Regions from separate parts of the Streptomyces sp. CRCS-T-1 genome, predicted to be linked through region 2. Evidence: predicted binding sites of a transcription regulator. Region 2 holds the regulator's gene; the other holds the start of a gene.
What was found. The regulator HspR, encoded in region 2, represses chaperone genes until heat shock. The targets are predictions, from matches to a motif close to TTGAGNNNNNNNNNCTCAA.

Region 1: lon (endopeptidase La) is a predicted target of HspR. The motif match lies at 4,873-4,891, and genes of this name have one in related genera.

What each region holds. Positions count from the first base shown of each region.
Region 1 covers NZ_CP101651.1:2,565,116-2,574,725, forward strand. Annotated here, with positions in the region: gene NNW99_RS11200 (nitrate- and nitrite sensing domain-containing protein) at 1-574, opposite strand, end outside; gene NNW99_RS11205 (protein phosphatase 2C domain-containing protein) at 943-1,728, shown strand; gene NNW99_RS11210 (MarR family winged helix-turn-helix transcriptional regulator) at 1,757-2,251, opposite strand; gene lon (endopeptidase La) at 2,427-4,850, opposite strand; gene NNW99_RS11220 (GNAT family N-acetyltransferase) at 5,027-5,677, shown strand; gene NNW99_RS11225 (rhomboid-like protein) at 5,690-6,493, opposite strand; gene NNW99_RS11230 (spermidine synthase) at 7,073-7,750, shown strand; gene NNW99_RS11235 (response regulator transcription factor) at 7,886-8,626, shown strand; gene NNW99_RS11240 (HAMP domain-containing sensor histidine kinase) at 8,623-9,610, shown strand, end outside.
Region 2 covers NZ_CP101651.1:3,842,968-3,852,577, forward strand. Annotated here, with positions in the region: gene NNW99_RS17215 (DUF418 domain-containing protein) at 1-1,032, shown strand, start outside; gene NNW99_RS17220 (sugar ABC transporter substrate-binding protein) at 1,083-2,192, opposite strand; gene NNW99_RS17225 (heat shock protein transcriptional repressor HspR) at 2,468-2,917, opposite strand; gene dnaJ (molecular chaperone DnaJ) at 2,923-4,107, opposite strand; gene grpE (nucleotide exchange factor GrpE) at 4,144-4,794, opposite strand; gene dnaK (molecular chaperone DnaK) at 4,791-6,647, opposite strand; gene NNW99_RS17245 (MraY family glycosyltransferase) at 6,742-7,779, opposite strand; gene NNW99_RS17250 (4Fe-4S dicluster domain-containing protein) at 8,044-9,610, shown strand, end outside.

The DNA of each region.
Region 1 (9,610 bases), 1.3 Mb from region 2:
GCTCGGCCCGGGCGTAGGCGCCGGCGCCCGCACGGGGCGGCGTCTGCTGCGCCAGTCGTTCCGCGAGCCGGTGGAGTTGGGTGATGGAGGTGGAGTACGCCTGGTGCGCTTCGAGGGCGCTGCTCTTGCCGGTGAGCGCGGCCCGCCGGACGGCCGCGATGTCGTCGAGGTCCGAACGGAGCGAGGCGGGTGTGTCGGTGTCGGCCCGCAACTCCTCGACCTGCCGGTCCACGCGGGCGCTGCGCTGCTCGGAGGGGGCCTTGGACTTGGGGCGGCCGGCCGCTATGTAGGAGGTGACGTCGTCCCGCTCGTCGGCGAGGGAGTGCGCGAGCCCGAGGGCGTCCTGCGTCTGCTCGGCGAGCGTCACCAGTTCCTGGGAGTCGTGCAGTTGCCCGGAGGCCGCCAGGACGGACGGGGTGCCGGCACCGGCGATGGCCGCGGCGACGACGGCCACGGCGACGATGAGCCGGTTGCGTACATGCGTGGGGCGGCCCTTGCCGGTGGGGGGCGTCGGCTCAGCGCCCTGAGCGGGGGCCGTCTGCTTGCCTGTACGACGAGGCCGCGTCTTCTGCACCGGTGCTCGCATTCCTGACTCGTGAACCCATGGGCCCGGGTGACGTTCCGTCAACTGGCGCGTACTCCCGGTACATTTCCCGACCCTCCCAGCGCCGGTGGGCAGCGCACGCGCATCACCTGACCCGCCACCCGAAGGAGTGAACCCCGGACGAGAGTTGAGGGGCAAGTTCCGCTGGCCCTTGCAGCGGCCGTGCGCGGCACGCCGGTTGGACGCCGGAGGCGGGCGGTGGCAGTATTCGCCACCACGCCTTCCCGGAACAAATCATTCCATCCCAAAACAGGCGTCTGACCTGCGTTGCGGCAGTGATCTCGCAACCATTGCCAGCCTTTTGCGACCCTTGTGAAGGGCTCGTGCAGACTGGCTGGATGCGTACTGAACTCGCCTCGGAGCCGGGAGACGCCGACCGCCCCAACGAGGACTTCGCCAGTGTCGGACTACCGGCCTCCGGACAGGGCGGTTCGGTCGTCGTCCTGGACGGCGTCACGCCACCGAAGGACGGGACGGGCTGTCTGCATTCCGTCCCCTGGTTCACCGCACGCCTCGGCGGAGCTCTGACCGAACTGACCGTTTCACTCCCGGATGCTCCCCTGGTCGACGCCTTGTCCCGCGCCATCGCGCGTACCTCCGAGGCGCACGCCGCAACCTGTGACCTTTCTCACCCCAGGACTCCGCAGGCCACGGTGGTGATCGCCCGCTGGACCCCGGCCACGGTGGAGTACCTGGTGCTCTCGGACTCCGCGCTTCTGCTGGAGTCCCCCGACGGCGTGGTGACGCCCGTCCTCGACGACCGCCTCTCCCTCCTCCCCCGGTCGGCCCTGGCCACGGACGCGCTGGTGGACTCCACGGTCCGCAACAAGGAGGGCGGCTTCTTCACCGCGGCCGCCGACCCCTCGGTGGCCGCGCGGGCGGTGACCGGCACCGTGCCCCGCCACGAGGTACGCGCCCTGGCCGCCCTCACGGACGGCGCCGGCCGCTGGGTGGAGCGGTTCGAGGAGGGCGACTGGACGGACTGCTTCCACCTCCTGCGCAAGGAGGGACCCCAGGCGCTGGTGGACCGCGTTCGGGCGCTGGAGCGGGGGGACTCCGCCAGGACGTTCCTGGGCCGGAGCAAGACGCATGACGACGCGACGGTGGTCTTCGTCGAGTTCTAGGCGCGGGGCCGGGGCCCGGGTGCCGTGGTCACTTCTCCATGCCGCGGTTGAGCTGGTGCAGCAGCCGGGCCAGTTCCGTGACCTCGTGGGTGTCCCAGTCGGCCAGGCGGCCGGCGTAGCGGGCGCGGCGGGCCTCCCGCACCCGGCGGACACGGTCGTGGCCCTCCTGGGTGAGGGCGACGAGCCAGGCGCGTCCGTCGGCGGGGTCGGGCTCGCGCGCGACCAGTCCCAGTTCCTCCAGGGCGCGCAGCTGGCGGGACATGGTGGCCTTGCCGACGCCGATGTAGCCGGCGAGCTCGGTGGCCCGCTGGTTGCCGCACTCGTCGAGCCGGACGAGGAGCCCGTACGCGGAGGACTCCAGGTCGGGGTGGACCTCGCGGGCCATCTCGCCCTGGTTGGCCCGAGCACGCCGCAGCAGCACGGTCAGCTCACGCTCCAGCGCGAGGAAGGCGGGCTGGTCCACACCGCTCGCGGCCAGCGCGGATTCGCCTCCCGGCCCGTCGCCGTTCCCGTTGTCCTGCACGTCAGCCCCTGCCTCGGTTCTCGCCCCGTACTGGAATTTTCCGTCACCTGCCGTCATCACCGCAGTTCGGCAAGTATTCCGCAGGTCACGGCGTACTCGTACACAGGGCCGCCACACGGTGAAGGCCCGGGCCTCCCTCACGAGAGCCCGGGCCTCCTTTATCCGGCCGCGCCCGTCACGCCGCGACCGGAACCTCCGGCGTCGCCCCGTTCGTCGCGGGCGCGAGCGCCAGCTCCAGGACCTGGCGGACGTCGGTCACGGCGTGGACGTCGAGCCGGTCCAGCACCTCGGCCGGGACGTCGTCCAGGTCGGGTTCGTTGCGCTTGGGGATGATCACGGTGGTCACCCCGGCGCGGTGCGCGGCCAGCAGCTTCTGCTTCACGCCGCCGATCGGCAGGACCCGCCCGGTCAGCGAGACCTCGCCGGTCATCGCCACGTCCGTGCGGACCAGCCGCCCGGACAGCAGGGACGCGAGGGCCGTGGTCATCGTGATGCCGGCGCTGGGGCCGTCCTTGGGGACCGCGCCCGCCGGGAAGTGGATGTGCACGCCCCGGTCCTTGAGATCGGCCACCGGCAGTTCGAGCTCGGCGCCTCGCGAGCGCAGGAAGCTCAGCGCGATCTGCGCGGACTCCTTCATCACGTCACCGAGCTGGCCGGTCAGGGTCAGCCCGGCCGCGCCCGTCTCCGGGTCGGCCAGCGACGCCTCCACGAACAGCACGTCACCGCCCGCTCCCGTCACCGCGAGCCCGGTCGCCACACCCGGCACCGACGTCCGCCGCTCCGCCGGGTCCTGCGCGGACTCGGGCACGTGGTGCGGCCGGCCGATCAGTGCGCGCAGATCCCCGTCCGTGACGGTGTACGGCAGCTTCCGCTCGCCCAGTTCGTGCTGGGCCGCGACCTTGCGCAGCAGCCGTGCGACGGAGCGCTCCAGATTCCGGACGCCCGCCTCGCGGGTGTACTCACCGGCGAGCTTGCGCAGCGCGCCCTCGTCGACGGTCACCTCGTCGGCGCCGAGCCCGGCCCGCTCCAGCTGGCGCGGCAGCAGGTGGTCGCGGGCGATGACGACCTTCTCGTCCTCGGTGTAGCCGTCCAGGCGGACGATCTCCATCCGGTCGGCCAGCGCCTCCGGGATGGCCTCCAGGACGTTGGCGGTGGCCAGGAAGACCACGTCCGACAGGTCGAGCTCCACCTCCAGGTAGTGGTCCCGGAAGGTGTGGTTCTGCGCCGGGTCGAGGACTTCGAGGAGGGCGGCGGCCGGGTCGCCCCGGAAGTCCGAGCCCACCTTGTCGATCTCGTCGAGCAGCACGACCGGGTTCATCGACCCGGCCTCCTTGATGGCCCGGACGACCCGGCCGGGCAGCGCGCCCACGTACGTACGCCGGTGACCGCGGATCTCGGCCTCGTCGCGCACACCGCCGAGGGCGACGCGCACGAACTTGCGGCCCATGGCGTGGGCGACGGACTCGCCGAGGCTGGTCTTGCCGACGCCGGGCGGTCCCACGAGCGCGAGCACGGCGCCGCCGCGCCGCCCGCCGACCACGCCGAGGCCCCGGTCGGTACGCCGCTTGCGCACCGCGAGGTATTCGGTGATCCGCTCCTTCACGTCCTCGAGGCCCGCGTGCTCGGCGTCGAGGACGGCTTGGGCGCCCTGGATGTCGTAGGCGTCCTCGGTGCGCTCGTTCCACGGCATCTCCAGGACCGTGTCGAGCCAGGTGCGGATCCAGGAGCCCTCGGGGGACTGGTCGGAGGACCGCTCCAGCTTGTCGACCTCCTTGAGGGCGGCCTCGCGGACGTGTCCGGGCAGGTCGGCGGCCTCCACACGGGCGCGGTAGTCGTCGGACTCCTCACCGTCCTGCTCGCCGTTCAGCTCGCGCAGCTCCTTGCGGACGGCTTCCAGCTGACGCCGCAGCAGGAACTCGCGCTGCTGCTTGTCGACGCCCTCCTGGACGTCCTTGGCGATGGACTCGGCCACGTCCTGCTCGGCGAGGTGGTCGCGCAACTGCTGGGTGGCGAGCTTCAGCCGGGCCACCGGGTCGGTGGTCTCCAGCAGTTCGATCTTCTGGTCGGTGGTCAGGAACGGTGAGTAGCCGGAGTTGTCGGCGAGCGCCGGGACGTCGTCGATGGCCTGGACCCGGTCGACGACCTGCCACGCTCCGCGACCCCGCAGCCATGCGGTGGCGAGGGCCTTGTATTCCTTCACCAGTTCGGCGACCTGGCCGGGCAGCGGCTCCGGGACGGTCTCCTCGAGACGGGTGCCCTCGACCCAGAGGGCGGCACCGGGGCCCGTGGTCCCCGCCCCGATACGCACCCGGTCCCGGCCTCGGATCAGCGCGCCCGGGTCGCCGTCGGCGAGCCTGCCGACCTGTTCGACGGTGCCGAGGACACCGGTGTTCGCGTAGGTCCCGTCGATCCGCGGCACCAGGAGTACCCGGGGCTTCCCCGGCGTTGACCTGGCAGCGGCCTGAGCGGCCTCCACCGCGGCACGGACCTCGGAGTCGCTCAGATCCAGCGGGACCACCATTCCGGGCAGCACGACCTCACCGTCGAGCGGCAGCACGGGCAGGGTGAGCGGTGTGAACGCCTTGGACTCAGCAGCCATGATCTCCCCTTCGGCAGTCAAGTTGAGCTATGCCGACTCAATGCACGGGAGCCGCCGGATGTTCCCCCACCGCCGTTCGCTGTGAGCGATCACTTGTGACACGAGAGAAGGCCGGGCGCGTAAGGTCACTCCCGTAATAGATAAAGGGCATCAGTGACTATTACTTGGGGGGCGGCGTGGAAGCGACCGTGCGGGCATGGGTGGACGGATGGGTCGTGTCGCGCGGGGCGGCTCCACCGGTGGCCGAGCCCTGGGGCTGCACGATCGACGTGGGGGCGTTCGGCCACGTCACACGCCATGTGTTCGGCGCGACGGGCGGGAATCTCGACGAGTCGACCGTGCGCAAGGTGGCCGGCGACGTGACCGGGGACGCGGTCTGGCTGAAGGCGTTCCAGGATCCTTCGGTGGTCGCCGGCTGGCTGGACGAGAGCTGGTGGATCGACCCCGAGCCCGGCTATCTGATGACGGTTCCCCTGACGGCGGACGACGTTCCGGACGTGCCCGACGGCTACCGGCTGCGGACCTGGTCACGCGGCGGGGTCACGCGCGTCCTGGTCGCCGCGCCGGACGGCTCCCTCGCGGCGCGCGGCCAGATCGCCCCGACGGGCGCGACCGCCGTCGCCGACCAGATAGAGACGGCACCCGGGCATCGCCGCAGAGGGCTCGGCAGCCTCGTCATGCGGACCCTGCAGAACGCCGCCTTCCAGCAGGGGGCACGCACCGGCGTCCTGTCCGGGACCCCTGCGGGACGAGGGCTCTACGAGGCACTGGGCTGGGAGGCGACGGCACTGCTGACCAGTGCCAGGCACGACGTCACGCCGGCCTGACGAGCCTCGCTCTCAGCTCCCGGCACGGGCGCGCTTCGCGCCCCACCGCCGCAGCACCGGCCAGGTCGCGATGCCGATGGCCAGGGCGATCAGATGGCCCCAGTTCGTCATCGGGTCGGTGAAGGCGAGGAGGTCCTGGAGCAGCATCCCGCCGAAGACGGCCAGCAGGGGCACGCGCAGCCAGGGGGAGAGCAGACCGGCCAGGGCGCCGGTGCCGGCCGCGACACCGAAGCTGACGCCGTAGTCGAGCCGGTGCAGCGAACTGTCGGGGAGATGCCCGGCCAGCACCGCCAGCCCCACCGGGACCTCGGTCGCCAGAGTGGCGAGGACATGCCCGAGCAGGAAGACACCGGCCGTGCGCAGGCCGCCGATCCGCCGCTCCAGGGCGGTCAGCACCAGCACGAACCCGATCGTGAACGGCGAGGCCACCCCGCCCGCGACCCACAGCGCGCTGCCGATCAGCACCAGCTCCGGCGTCCGCACCAGATGCGCCACATCGGTGCTGGAGCCTTGGAGCAGGGCGTGCACCAGCGCGGGGTCCGCGTAGGCGGAGATCAGCGAGGTGACACAGAGGACGACCGCGTACCCGAAGGTGAAGGGCGTGCCGGTGGGCGTGGGCACCAACCGCCAGGGCCGCAGCGGCACCCGGAGCCGCGGCTCCCGCACCGGGAGGGATTCCCGTACGCCCGCGTCCACGCTCTCCCGCGGGCCCCGCTGCCGGGGAACCCCGTCCAGCAGCCCCGGCGTATCGGAGACGGGCGCGCCCGTCGGCGCCGTCACAGCCGTCTCGTCGGGCGGCGCGGTGCGTTCCGCCACGGGCGCTCCTTCCGTCAGGCCCCAGCCTTCGCGTACACCTACCCCACTGTCTGTGACCGGCGCCACGCGAGAGGCGATTCACAGCAACCCGAGAGCCGCGCACGGCGTCCGCCGCACCCGCTCCACGCCGCACACCGCGTCCAAGCCGCCACTCCGCACCGCCCCCGCCTCCGCCGCACACGACGTCCGCCGCACCACTCCCTGCCGCACACCCGCCCGCCGCGCCCCCTGCCGCACACCTCGTCCGCCGCACCCGCTCCACGCCGCACACCGCGTCCAAGCCGCCACTCCGCACCGCCCCCGCCTCCGCCGCACACGACGTCCGCCGCACCACTCCCTGCCGCACACCCGCCCGCCGCGCCCCCTGCCGCACACCTCGTCCGCCGCACCCGCTCCACGCCGCACACCGCGTCCAAGCCGCCACTCCGCACCGCCCCCGCCTCCGCCGCACACGACGTCCGCCGCACCACTCCCTGCCGCACACCCGCCCGCCGCACCACTCCCTGCCGCACACCTCGTCCGCCGCGCCCGCTCCGTAATGCTTGGCGCCCGGCACCCCGCACCTGCCAGGATGTTCCGATGCCCACCTCGAACGACCTTCCCGATGTACTGGACCGTCGCGAGGGCCCGCACGGCGAGGTCGTGCTGCGGCGGCACGGAGACCGGCTGGAGATCATCGCCAACGGCTGTTTCCTGATGGACACCTCCGACGGCCGCTCGGAGCGGCGGCTGGTCGACGCGGCCCTGGACGCGCTGGAGGGCCGGGACCGTCCGGACGTGCTGATCGGCGGGCTCGGCGTCGGCTTCTCCCTGGCCCACGCGGCGGCGGACCCCCGTTGGGGAGGGATCGCGGTCGTGGAACGCGAGCATGCGATCGTCGAATGGCACCTCGACGGCCCGCTCTCCGTGTTCTCCGCCGAGGCTCTGGCCGACCCTCGCGCGAAAATCGTCGAAGCCGATCTCGTGACCTACGTCAATGAGACATCCGACACGTTCGACGCCCTGTGTCTCGACATCGACAACGGCCCCGGCTGGACTGTCACGGAGGGCAACGGAAATCTCTACTCGCAGGCCGGACTGGCAAGCTGCGCGCGGGTGTTGAGACCCGGTGGGGTACTCGCCGTCTGGTCCGCCCAGCCCTCTCCGGAATTCGAAGAAACCTTGCGGAATGCCGGGTTCCAGCGGGTGCGTACCGAAGAGATCCCGGTTGCCCGGGGCGTTCCCGACGTCGTGCACCTCGGCATCCGCCCTGGATAGCAAAGGCGTGCTGACTCCCCGTACGCTGCTCCTCTGACGCCGATCATTCAAGCGTCAATCGCAACCATGCGCAGGCACAGCCAGTCAGAAGGAATCACCCCACTGATTCCGGAAAGCACACCCCAGGGGCGGGCGATGGAGCAGACACAGACCTCCCACAACGGTTCGGCGACGGCCAGCCCGGGTGCACAGCGCCGGGTTCTCGTCGTCGAGGACGACGCCACGATCGTGGACGCCATCGCGACCCGCCTGCGCGCCGAGGGGTTCCTCGTGCAAACGGCGGGCGACGGTCCGGCGGCGGTCGACACGGCCGAGGCCTGGCAGCCCGACCTGCTGATCCTCGACATCATGCTGCCCGGCTTCGACGGTCTGGAGGTCTGCCGGCGTGTGCAGGCCGCCCGGCCGGTGCCGGTGATGATGCTCACCGCGCGCGACGACGAGACCGACATGCTGGTCGGTCTGGGCGTCGGCGCCGACGACTACATGACGAAGCCGTTCTCGATGCGGGAGCTGGCGGCGCGTGTGCACGTGCTGCTGCGCCGTGTGGAGCGGGCCGCGCTGGCCGCAGCGACGCCGCGCAGCGGCATCCTGCGCCTCGGCGAGCTGGAGATCGACCACGCGCAGCGGCGCGTGCGGGTGCGCAGTGAGGATGTTCACCTCACCCCGACCGAGTTCGACCTGCTGGTCTGTCTGGCGAACACCCCGCGCGCGGTGCTCTCGCGCGAGCAGCTGCTCGCCGAGGTCTGGGACTGGGCGGACGCCTCCGGCACCCGGACCGTCGACAGCCACATCAAGGCGCTGCGCCGGAAGATCGGCGCCGAGCGGATCCGCACCGTGCACGGTGTGGGCTACGCCCTGGAGACCCCGACGCCATGAGCGGCGGGCCGGCCGCACGGAGAAACCCCGGGGAGCCGGAACCCTGGGGCGGGGTGAGCCCGTTCTCGATCAAGACCAAGCTGGGCGCGCTGGTCGTCATCTCGGTGCTGATCACCACAGGCCTTTCGGTGATCGCGGTGCACACGAAGACGGAGCTGCGCTTCATCACGGTCTTCTCGATGATCGCCACGCTCCTCATTACGCAGTTCGTGGCCCATTCGCTCACCGCGCCGCTGGACGAGATGACCGCTGTGGCCCGCTCCATCTCACAGGGCGACTACACCCGCCGGGTGCGGGACAACCGCCGTGACGAGCTGGGCGACCTTGCGGTGACGATCAACGCCATGGCCGACGAGCTGGAGGCCCAGGACCGCCAGCGCAAGGAGCTGGTGGCGAATGTCTCGCACGAGCTGCGCACGCCCATCGCGGGGCTGCGCGCGGTGCTGGAGAACATCGTCGACGGCGTCACCCAGGCCGACCCGGAGACGATGCGCACGGCCCTGAAGCAGACCGAGCGGCTCGGCCGGCTGGTGGAGACGCTGCTGGACCTGTCCCGCCTGGACAACGGCGTCGTACCGCTGAAACAGCGGCGCTTCGAGGTGTGGCCGTATCTGTCGGGCGTGCTGAAGGAGGCCAACATGGTCGCCTCCGTGCGCGCGGGCATCGCCACCGGCTCGGGCAGTCACACCCGTACGGACGTCCATCTGCACCTCGACGTCTCCCCGCCGGAGCTGACCGCGCACGCCGACCCGGAGCGCATCCACCAGGTCGTGGCCAACCTCATCGACAACGCGGTCAAGCACAGCCCGCCGCACGGCCGGGTGACGGTCAAGGCGCGGCGCGGGGCGCTGCCGGAGTCGCTGGAGCTGGAGGTCCTGGACGAGGGACCCGGCATTCCGAAGTCCGAGTGGCACCGGGTGTTCGAGCGGTTCAACCGCGGCAGCGCCAAGCGGCCGCAGGGCCCGGGCAGCGACGGCGGCACAG
Region 2 (9,610 bases):
CTGGCGACCACCAAGTTCTACCTGCTGTTCTCGTTCCTCTTCGGCTACAGCTTCACCCTGCAGCAGTCCGCCGCCGAGCGGGACGGAGGAAACCCCACCGCGCGCTTTCTGCGCCGCTCCCTCGGTCTGGTACTGCTCGGACTGGCGCACGCGATCCTGCTGTACAGCGGCGACATCCTGCTGACCTACGGCCTCCTCGGCCTGGTCCTGCTCGGCGCACGCCGGATCGGCCCGGCCACCGCCGTGAAGGCCGCCGCCTGGATCTACGGGGTCTACGTCGTCGTCCTCACCGCACTGGGAGCGCTGGCCACCCAGGTGGACGACGAGGAGCCCCCGTCGCACCGGCCGATCGCGCAGTCCGTGGCCGCCTACCGCGGCAGTCCCGGCACCGTCGTCCAGGAGAACCTGGACCGGCTGCCCGAGGCGCTCCTCGGTTCCCTCCTCATGGCTCCGGGCGTGCTCGGAGCGTTTCTCCTCGGCCTGGCCGCGGGGAAGCGGCGCCTGCTCGCGGCCGGCGGGGCGGACCGCGCTCGACTGCTGCGGATCACGGCCGTCGGCCTGTCCGTCGGAGTGCCGGGCGCCCTCTTCTTCGCCTCCGCGGCGGACGGTCCGCTGGACGCCCGGTGGCAACTCCTGGGCATCGGCGTCGGCATGCTGACGGCACCCGCCCTGTCGGCCGCGTACGCCTGCCTCCTGCTGCTCCTGCTGCGCTCGTCGTGGGGAGACCGGGTGCGGCGGCTGTTCGTCCCGGCGGGGCGCCTGGCGCTCACGAACTACCTCGGGCAGTCCCTGATCATGATGTTCGTGGCCACGGCGTACGGGCTGTCCCTCTACGGGCAGGTGGGCCCGGCGGCCGTGCTGCTGCTCGCGGGCGCCGTGTACGCGCTGCAGCTCGCCCTCAGCACGGTGTGGACCAGGCGCCACCGGCACGGGCCCGCCGAGTGGCTGCTCCGGGTGATCACCCTGGCCGGACGGCCGGGCCGGGCCGGCACACCGGGAGCGCCGGAGCGCGCGGCGGCCCGCCGGGGCTGAGCGGCTCCGTACGCGCGAAGCCGCTCGTACCCACGAAGCGGCTCACCGGGTCACTTCAGGCCGATCGCCCGGCACGCCGCGTCGTACTTGGCCGTGCAGATGTCCGACAGCTTGTAGATGTCGTCCGCGACCACCGTGTCCTTGATGTTCCCCTTCGTCAGCGCGACCACGGGCACGAGCTGGGCGGGGATGGCCTTGTGGGTGGGGCTGTCGACCTTGTCGCGGGTGAGGGCGGCGAACTGGATGTCCCGGCCCTGGACCTTGGCCACGGCCATCTCGGCCGCGTTCTCGGCCTCCTGCGGGTAGGACTTGTACACGCTCATGTACTGCTCGCCCGCGATGATCCGCTGCACCGCCTGGAGCTCCGCGTCCTGCCCGGTGATCGGCGGCAGGTCGCTCACGCCCGCGGCCTCCAGCGCCTTGACGATGCCGCCGGCCATGCCGTCGTTGGCGGAGTAGACGGCGGCGATGTCGTCCTTGCCGATCGCCTGGATCGCCTCGGCCATGTTGGCCTCGGCGTTCTCCGGCTTCCAGTCCTTGGTGTCGAAGGACTGCGCGATCGTCACCTTGCCGTTCAGCTCGGACATCGCGCCCGCCTTGAACTGCTTGGCGTTCGGGTCGGTCGACGAGCCGTTCATCATGACGATCTTGTCGGAGAGGCTCGCGTCCTCGCCGATGGCCTCCAGCAGGGTGCGCCCCTGGACCTCGCCGACCAGCTCGTTGTCGAAGGAGATGTACGCCTCGATCGGGCCCTCGGCCAGCCGGTCGTAGGCGATGACCGGGATGCCGGCCTCCTTGGCCTTCTTGACGCCGCTCGCGATGGCCTGGGAGTCGACCGCGTCCAGCAGGATGACGTCGACCCGGTCGTCGATCATCTTCTGCATCTGGCTCGCCTGGGTGTCGGCGTTCGCCTCGGCGTTGGCGTACTCGACGCGGCCCTTGTTGTTGGTGAGGGACTCGACCTTCGTCTTGATGATCGGGTAGTCGAAGTTCTCGTACCGGGTGTTCGCCTTCTCCGGGAGCAGCAGGCCCACCGTGATGTCGTTGCCCTTGGCCGGGCTCGCGTCGTCACTGCTCCCCGTCGCGTTGAGCGCGCCGCACCCGGCGAGCGTGACGGACATCGCGGCCGCGGCCACGGATATGGAGATACGACGACGCATGTCGGGAGCTCACTTCACGTGTGATTCGGACGTGGGCACAGCTTTGTGGCCCATGTGACTGAAAAGCCAACGCGGACGCGGCCCCCAGCGTCAAGCGGAAGCACTTAACGAGATGACAACACCACGCTCCGCGAGTGTTGTGAAGACTCTGCGGAATCATCTCCAACTTCCCTGCACGGGCCACTCATCGACGGGAGAACCGGCGAAAGGGGTCCAAGGCACGCGAAAGGGGCCGGGAGTCGCCTCCCGGCCCCTTTCTCTGGCTCACGCGTGGGTCAGTCCGACTGCTGCCGCTTCGGCCGCCACACCACCAGCGCGCTGCTCTGCTGTACCTCCTGGTACGGCACGAGGTCGCGGCGGTACGACGCGTGCACCGCCGCCTCGCGCTGGCGCATCGCCGCCGCCGCGCCGTCGAGCGCGTTCTGCAGCTCGGCCGCACGGGCCTGGAGCGCGGCGACCTGGTTCTCCAGTTCGATGATGCGCTTGATGCCCGCGAGGTTGATGCCCTCGTCCTGCGACAACTGCTGCACCTGACGGAGCAGTTGGATGTCGCGGGCCGAGTAACGCCGGCCCCGGCCGGCGGTGCGATCGGGGGACACCAGGCCCAAGCGGTCGTACTGGCGCAGGGTCTGGGGGTGCAGGCCGGACAGCTGGGCCGCCACCGAGATGACGTAGACCGGGGTTTCCTCGGTCAGTTCATACGGATTGCGCCGACGACCGTCCATCTGACTCATGCTCCCTTCGCGGCCTGGAACAGATCCGCCCGCGGATCCTCACCCGAAGTCGCCTCGCGATACGCCTCGAGCGCGTCACGAGCCTTCCCCGTCAGGTCCGTCGGAACACTCACTTCGACGGTGACCAGAAGGTCCCCGCGGGTGCCGTCCTTGCGGACCGCGCCCTTGCCCCGGGCACGCATGGTGCGGCCGTTGGGCGTCCCCGGCGGGAGCTTCAGCGTGACGGGCGGGCCGCCCAGCGTCGGCACCCGGACCTCGCCGCCGAGGGCGGCCTCGGCGAAGGTCACCGGGACGGTGACGGTGAGGTTGTCGTCCTTACGGCCGAACACCGGGTGGGCGTCGACATGGACGACCACGTACAGATCGCCCGCCGGGCCGCCCCGCTCACCGGGCGCGCCCTTGCCGCGCAGCCGGATCCGCTGGCCGTCGCTGACGCCCGCGGGGATGCGCACCTGCATGGTCCGCGAGGACTTGGCCCGGCCGCTGCCCTTGCAGACCTCGCAGGCGTGCTCCGCGATCAGGCCGCGGCCCTTGCAGTCCGGGCAGGGGTCGGTGAGGGAGAAGCCACCGCCGCTGCCCCGGGCGACCTGCCCGGTGCCGACGCAGGTCGGGCACACACGCGGTGTGCCGTTCTTGTCGCCGGTGCCCGAGCAGGCCTTGCAGGGCGACTGCGAGGACATGCGCAGCGGGACCGTCGCGCCCTCGATCGCCTCGGTGAAGCTGAGCGTGACCTCGGACTCGATGTCCTGGCCGCGCCGCGGGTTCGTGCGCGTCCCCGCGCCCGTACCGCCGCGGTTGAACAGGCCCCCGAAGACGTCACCGATCCCGCCGCCGAAGCCGCCGGCTCCCTGTCCTTGGCCCTGGGCGCCGCCTCCGAAGAGGTCGCCCAGGTCGAAGTTGAAGGAGCCGCCGCCTCCGCCGGGCCCCGGCCTGAAGCCGCCGTTGCCGAAGAGGGCGCGTGCCTCGTCGTACTCCTTGCGCTTCTTGGGGTCGCCGAGAATGTCGTTGGCCTCGGAGATCTCCTTGAAGCGCTCCTCCGCCTTCGCGTTTCCCGTGTTGGCGTCCGGGTGGTTCTCGCGGGCGAGCTTCCGGTACGCCTTCTTGATCTCGGCGTCGGTGGCGTCCTTGGGGACGCCGAGGACCTTGTAGTAGTCCTTCTCGATGAAGTCCTTGGTGCTCATCCTCGACGCCCCTCCTTCCTGTCGTCCGTGATGACGTCAGCCCTCGTCCGGGCCACCGCTCTCCTTGTCGTCGGCGTCGGCGGACTCGTCCGCCTTGACCGTCTGTGCCCCCGGCTGGGGTTCGGCCACGGCCACCCGCGCGGGGCGGATGGTGCGCTCGCCGATCCGGTACCCGGGCTGCAGAATCGCCACGCACGTCGTCTCGGTGACGTCGGGTGCGTAGCTGTGCATCAGGGCTTCGTGGATCGTCGGGTCGAAGGGCTCACCCTCCTTGCCGAACTGCTGCAGGCCCATCTTGGCCGCGGTGCTCTCCAGCGACTCGGCGACGGACTTGAAGCCGCCGACCAGTTCGCCGTGTTCGCGTGCGCGGCCGATGTCGTCGAGCACGGGCAGGAGCTCGGTCAGGAGGTTCGCGATGGCGATCTCCTTGACCGCGATCCGGTCGCGCTCGACCCGGCGGCGGTAGTTCTGGAACTCGGCCTGGAGGCGCTGGAGGTCGCCCGTGCGCTCATTGAGCGCCGTGCGGGCCTGGTCCAGCTGGGCCACCAGGGCCACGTCCTGTCCCGTGTCCCCGGCCGGGGCCGCCGCCTCCTCGGAGGGGGCGGCCTTCGGCTCGGCGTCATCGGAGGTGGCGCCGGAAGGGACGTCGGGCTGCTGCTCGTCGAAGCCCGGGGTCTCCTCCGTCACGCGGCACCGTCCTTCCGGTCCTCGTCGACGATCTCGGCGTCGACGACGTCGTCGTCGGCCTTGGCGTCACCGGCACCGGCACCCGCGCCGGCTCCGGCGGCGCCGTCGGCCTGCGCGGCGTTCGCGTCGGCGTACATGGCCTGGCCGAGCTTCTGCGAGACGGCCGCGACCTTCTCCGTGGCGGTGCGGATCTCGGCCGAGTCCTCGCCCTTGAGCTTCTCCTTCAGCTCATTGACGGCCTCTTCGACCTCGGTCTTGATCTCGCCCGGGACCTTGTCCTCGTTGTCCTTGAGGAACTTCTCGGTCTGGTAGACGAGCTGCTCGCCCTGGTTGCGGGACTCGGCGGCCTCGCGGCGCTTGTGGTCCTCCTCCGCGTACTGCTCGGCCTCCTGGCGCATGCGGTCGACCTCGTCCTTCGGCAGCGAGGAGCCGCCGGTGACGGTCATCTTCTGCTCCTTGCCGGTGCCGAGGTCCTTCGCCGTGACGTGCATGATGCCGTTGGCGTCGATGTCGAAGGACACCTCGATCTGCGGGACGCCGCGGGGCGCCGGGGGCAGACCGGTCAGCTCGAACATCCCGAGCTTCTTGTTGTACGCCGCGATCTCGCGCTCGCCCTGGTAGACCTGGATCTGCACGGAGGGCTGGTTGTCCTCGGCGGTGGTGAAGATCTCGGACCGCTTGGTCGGGATCGTCGTGTTCCGCTCGATGAGCTTGGTCATGATGCCGCCCTTGGTCTCGATACCGAGGGACAGCGGGGTGACGTCGAGGAGCAGGACGTCCTTGACCTCGCCCTTGAGGACACCGGCCTGCAGGGCGGCGCCGATGGCGACGACCTCGTCCGGGTTGACGCCCTTGTTGGCGTCCTTGCCGCCGGTCAGGTCCTTGACCAGCTCGGCGACGGCGGGCATACGCGTGGAGCCACCGACGAGAACGACGTGGTCGATCTCGGAGAGGTTGATCCCGGCGTCCTTGATGACGTTGTGGAACGGCGTCTTGCAGCGCTCCAGCAGGTCCGCGGTCAGCTGCTGGAACTGGGCGCGGGTGAGCTTCTCGTCGAGGTGCAGGGGGCCCTCGGCGGAGGCGGTGATGTAGGGCAGGTTGATCGAGGTCTCGGTGGACGAGGACAGCTCGATCTTCGCCTTCTCGGCGGCCTCGCGCAGACGCTGCAGGGCCATCTTGTCCTTGCCCAGGTCCACGCCGTGGCCGGACTGGAACTGCTGGACCAGGTAGTCGACGATGCGCTGGTCCCAGTCGTCACCACCGAGGTGGTTGTCACCGTTGGTGGCCTTCACCTCGACGACGCCGTCGCCGATCTCCAGCAGCGAGACGTCGAACGTACCGCCACCGAGGTCGAAGACCAGGATGGTCTGGTCGTCCTTGTCGAGGCCGTACGCCAGAGCGGCCGCGGTGGGCTCGTTGACGATGCGCAGGACGTTGAGGCCCGCGATCTCGCCGGCCTCCTTCGTCGCCTGACGCTCGGAGTCGTTGAAGTACGCCGGGACGGTGATGACCGCGTCGGTCACCTTCTCGCCCAGGTAGGACTCGGCGTCCCGCTTCAGCTTCTGGAGCACGAAGGCGCTGATCTGCTGCGGGTTGAAGGGCTTCCCGTCGAGCTCGATCTTCCAGTCCGTGCCCATGTGCCGCTTGACGGAGCGGATGGTCCGGTCCACGTTCGTGACCGCCTGGCGCTTGGCCACCTCTCCGACGAGCACTTCACCGTTCTTGGCGAAGGCGACGACGGACGGCGTGGTCCTGGCGCCCTCGGCGTTGGTGATGACGGTGGGCTCGCCGCCCTCCAGAACGCTGACGACGGAGTTAGTCGTGCCCAGGTCGATGCCGACCGCACGTGCCATGGTTGATTCCTCCAGCTGACTTGAGTGGAACGGACTCAAGTGTGCACGACCGCCCCCGACCGGTCAACAGAGGTGAGTCGACCTCACTCAACTCTTATCCGTTCCTTACACGCAACGGGGCTCTGACCTGCGGCGACATCTCACGCCGGGGAGCCCGGGGGCCTCGGGAGGAGTACATCGAGACGCGTGACACACCGAGGACGACGACGAGTGCCGCCCCCGCCACCCACCACAGCGCGTCGTCGCCGACCCAGCCGGCGTGCGCGAGTACCCCGACGGTCACCCCCGACAACGCCCCGGCCCCCAGCAGCAGGCTCGCCCCCGGCGCGGTCAGCCCGAGCCGCCGCAGCCGGTGCGCCAGATGGTCGGGGCCGCCGCGCAGAACGGCCCGCCCGGCCATCCGCCGCGACAACAGCACCAGCCCGGCGTCGGCGCACACCAGGGCGGTCAGCGCGAACAGCACCCCCGCGCTCTCCCCGAGCCCGGACCCGGCCCGCGCGTACACGGCCCCCAGGGCGATCACGAACCCCGCGGGCATGGCCCCGCACGCCCCGAGCCCGACCCGGGCCGGATGCCAGTTGTGCATGAGGAACCCGGTCAGCGCGGCGGCCAGCACGCTCATCAGTACGGCGATCCCGTCCATCACCTCCACCGCCGCGCAGACCCCCACCCCGAACGCGGTCACGACCCCCACGGTCCCGGCGAGCCCGTCGGCGTGATCGACCCCCCGGAACCCCAGGCTCAGCCCCGCGGCCCACACGACGGCCAGCAGCCCGGTCCCCACACCCGTCTCCCCGTACGGCACGACGCACGCGGCCGCCACGGCCGTACCGGCGAACAGCACCCGCCGCCGCAGCCGCCACACGTCGTCGACCAGCCCGAGCAGGGCGACCGCGCCCCCGGCGACGAGCAGCTCGCGCACCTCGCCCCCGACGGGCACGCCCTCGACCCAGCCGTAGGCGATCACCACCGCCCCGGTGACCATCACGACGGCCACGCCCCCGGACAGCGGCACCTCCCGCTGCCGCCGCCGGTCGACCAGACGCGACCAGCGGGCGGGCGTCCGGAGGAGGGCGGCGAGCAGGGCGGTGAGCAGGAGAGCGATGGCGGCGGCAGCGATCCCGTAGAGCACGGATATAAAGTTAGGCGGGATTATGACATTTCGGTACGAATAACACGACCGGATCCCCAGTGGATCGCAACCGGATCCCGCCTCCGGATGAACGGTTTCTGAGGCAACCCTCAGCGATTCAGATCACCCCCCACCCGGCTACAGTGCGGCGGAGGATAGGGGTAGTCTCAGACGGACTGCATAAGTTACCGCTTAGTAATTTCGGGAACCCTCTGAAACGGAGAGGGTCCCGACAGAAACCCCTCGCAGGCCCGAGGAGCCCCCATGCAACTCGCCGCGATCATCGTGTCGCTGGTTCTGACCGTGGTCGGCGTCGCGCTGCTCGCACGCGCGATCGGCCAGTTCGTCCGGTACTTCAAGCTGGGCCAGCCGGTCCCCGCCGGTACCAGGACCGACAACCCCTACCAGCGCAGCGTGACCCTGGTGAAGGAGTTCCTCGGGCACACGCGCATGAACCGGTGGGGGATCGTCGGTTTCGCGCACTGGTTCGTCGCCGTCGGCTTCCTGACCCTGCCGCCGACCCTGGCGCAGGCCTTCGGCCAGCTCTTCAAGGCCGACTGGGTGCTGCCGGTCATCGGCACCTTCCTGCCGTTCGAGCTGTACATCGAGTTCATCGGCGTGATGACCATCCTCGGCATCGCGGTGCTCATCGTGATCCGCCTGCTGAACCTGCCGAGCCGCCCGGGCCGCAAGTCCCGCTTCGCGGGCTCCAAGGCCGGCCAGGCGTACTTCGTCGAGTACGTCATCCTCACCATCGGCCTGGCGATCTACGTGCTGCGAGGCCTGGAGGGCGCGCTCCACCACGTCGACCACTACGAGGCGTCGTACTTCGCGTCGTACCCGCTGGTCCTGGCCTTCAAGGGGCTGTCGGTCGCCGCGCTCCAGAACCTGGTCTACCTGGTCGCGATGATCAAGATCGGTACCTCGTTCGTCTGGATGATCGTGGTGTCGCTCAACACCAACATGGGTGTGGCCTGGCACCGCTTCCTCGCCTTCCCGAACATCTGGTTCAAGCGCGAGGCCACGGGCGGCACGGCCCTCGGTGCCCTGCAGCCGATGACGTCCGGCGGCAAGCCGATCGACTTCACCGACCCGGGCGACGACGACGTCTTCGGCGTCTCCCAGGTCGAGCAGTACTCGTGGAAGGGCCTGCTGGACTTCTCCACCTGCACCGAGTGCGGCCGCTGCCAGTCGCAGTGCCCCGCCTGGAACACGGGCAAGCCCCTCTCCCCCAAGCTGCTGATCATGTCCCTGCGGGACCACGCGCACGCCAAGGCGCCGTACCTGCTGGCCGGCGGCGGCAAGACGATGGAGGGCGAGGAGAAGGCGTCCGAGGAGCAGCTGAAGGACGTCCCCGCGGCCGCCCTGGCGGAGGCCGAGCGCCCGCTGGTCGGCACGCTGGAGGAGAACGGCGTCATCGACCCGGACGTCCTGTGGTCCTGCACCACCTGCGGCGCCTGCGTGGAGCAGTGCCCGGTGGACATCGAGCACGTCGACCACATCGTCGACATGCGCCGCTACCAGGTGATGATCGAGAGCTCGTTCCCGTCCGAGGCGGGCACGATGCTCAAGAACCTGGAGAAGAAGGGCAACCCCTGGGGCCTGGCGAAGAAGCAGCGCCTGGAGTGGCTGAAGGAGCTGGACTTCGAGGTCCCGGTCGTCGGCAAGGACATCGAGGACCTGTCCGAGGTCGAGTACCTGTACTGGGTCGGCTGCGCGGGCGCCCTCGAGGACCGCGCCAAGAAGACCACGAAGGCCTTCGCCGAGCTGCTGAACATCGCGGGCGTCAAGTTCGCCATCATGGGCGGCGACGAGAAGTGCACGGGTGACT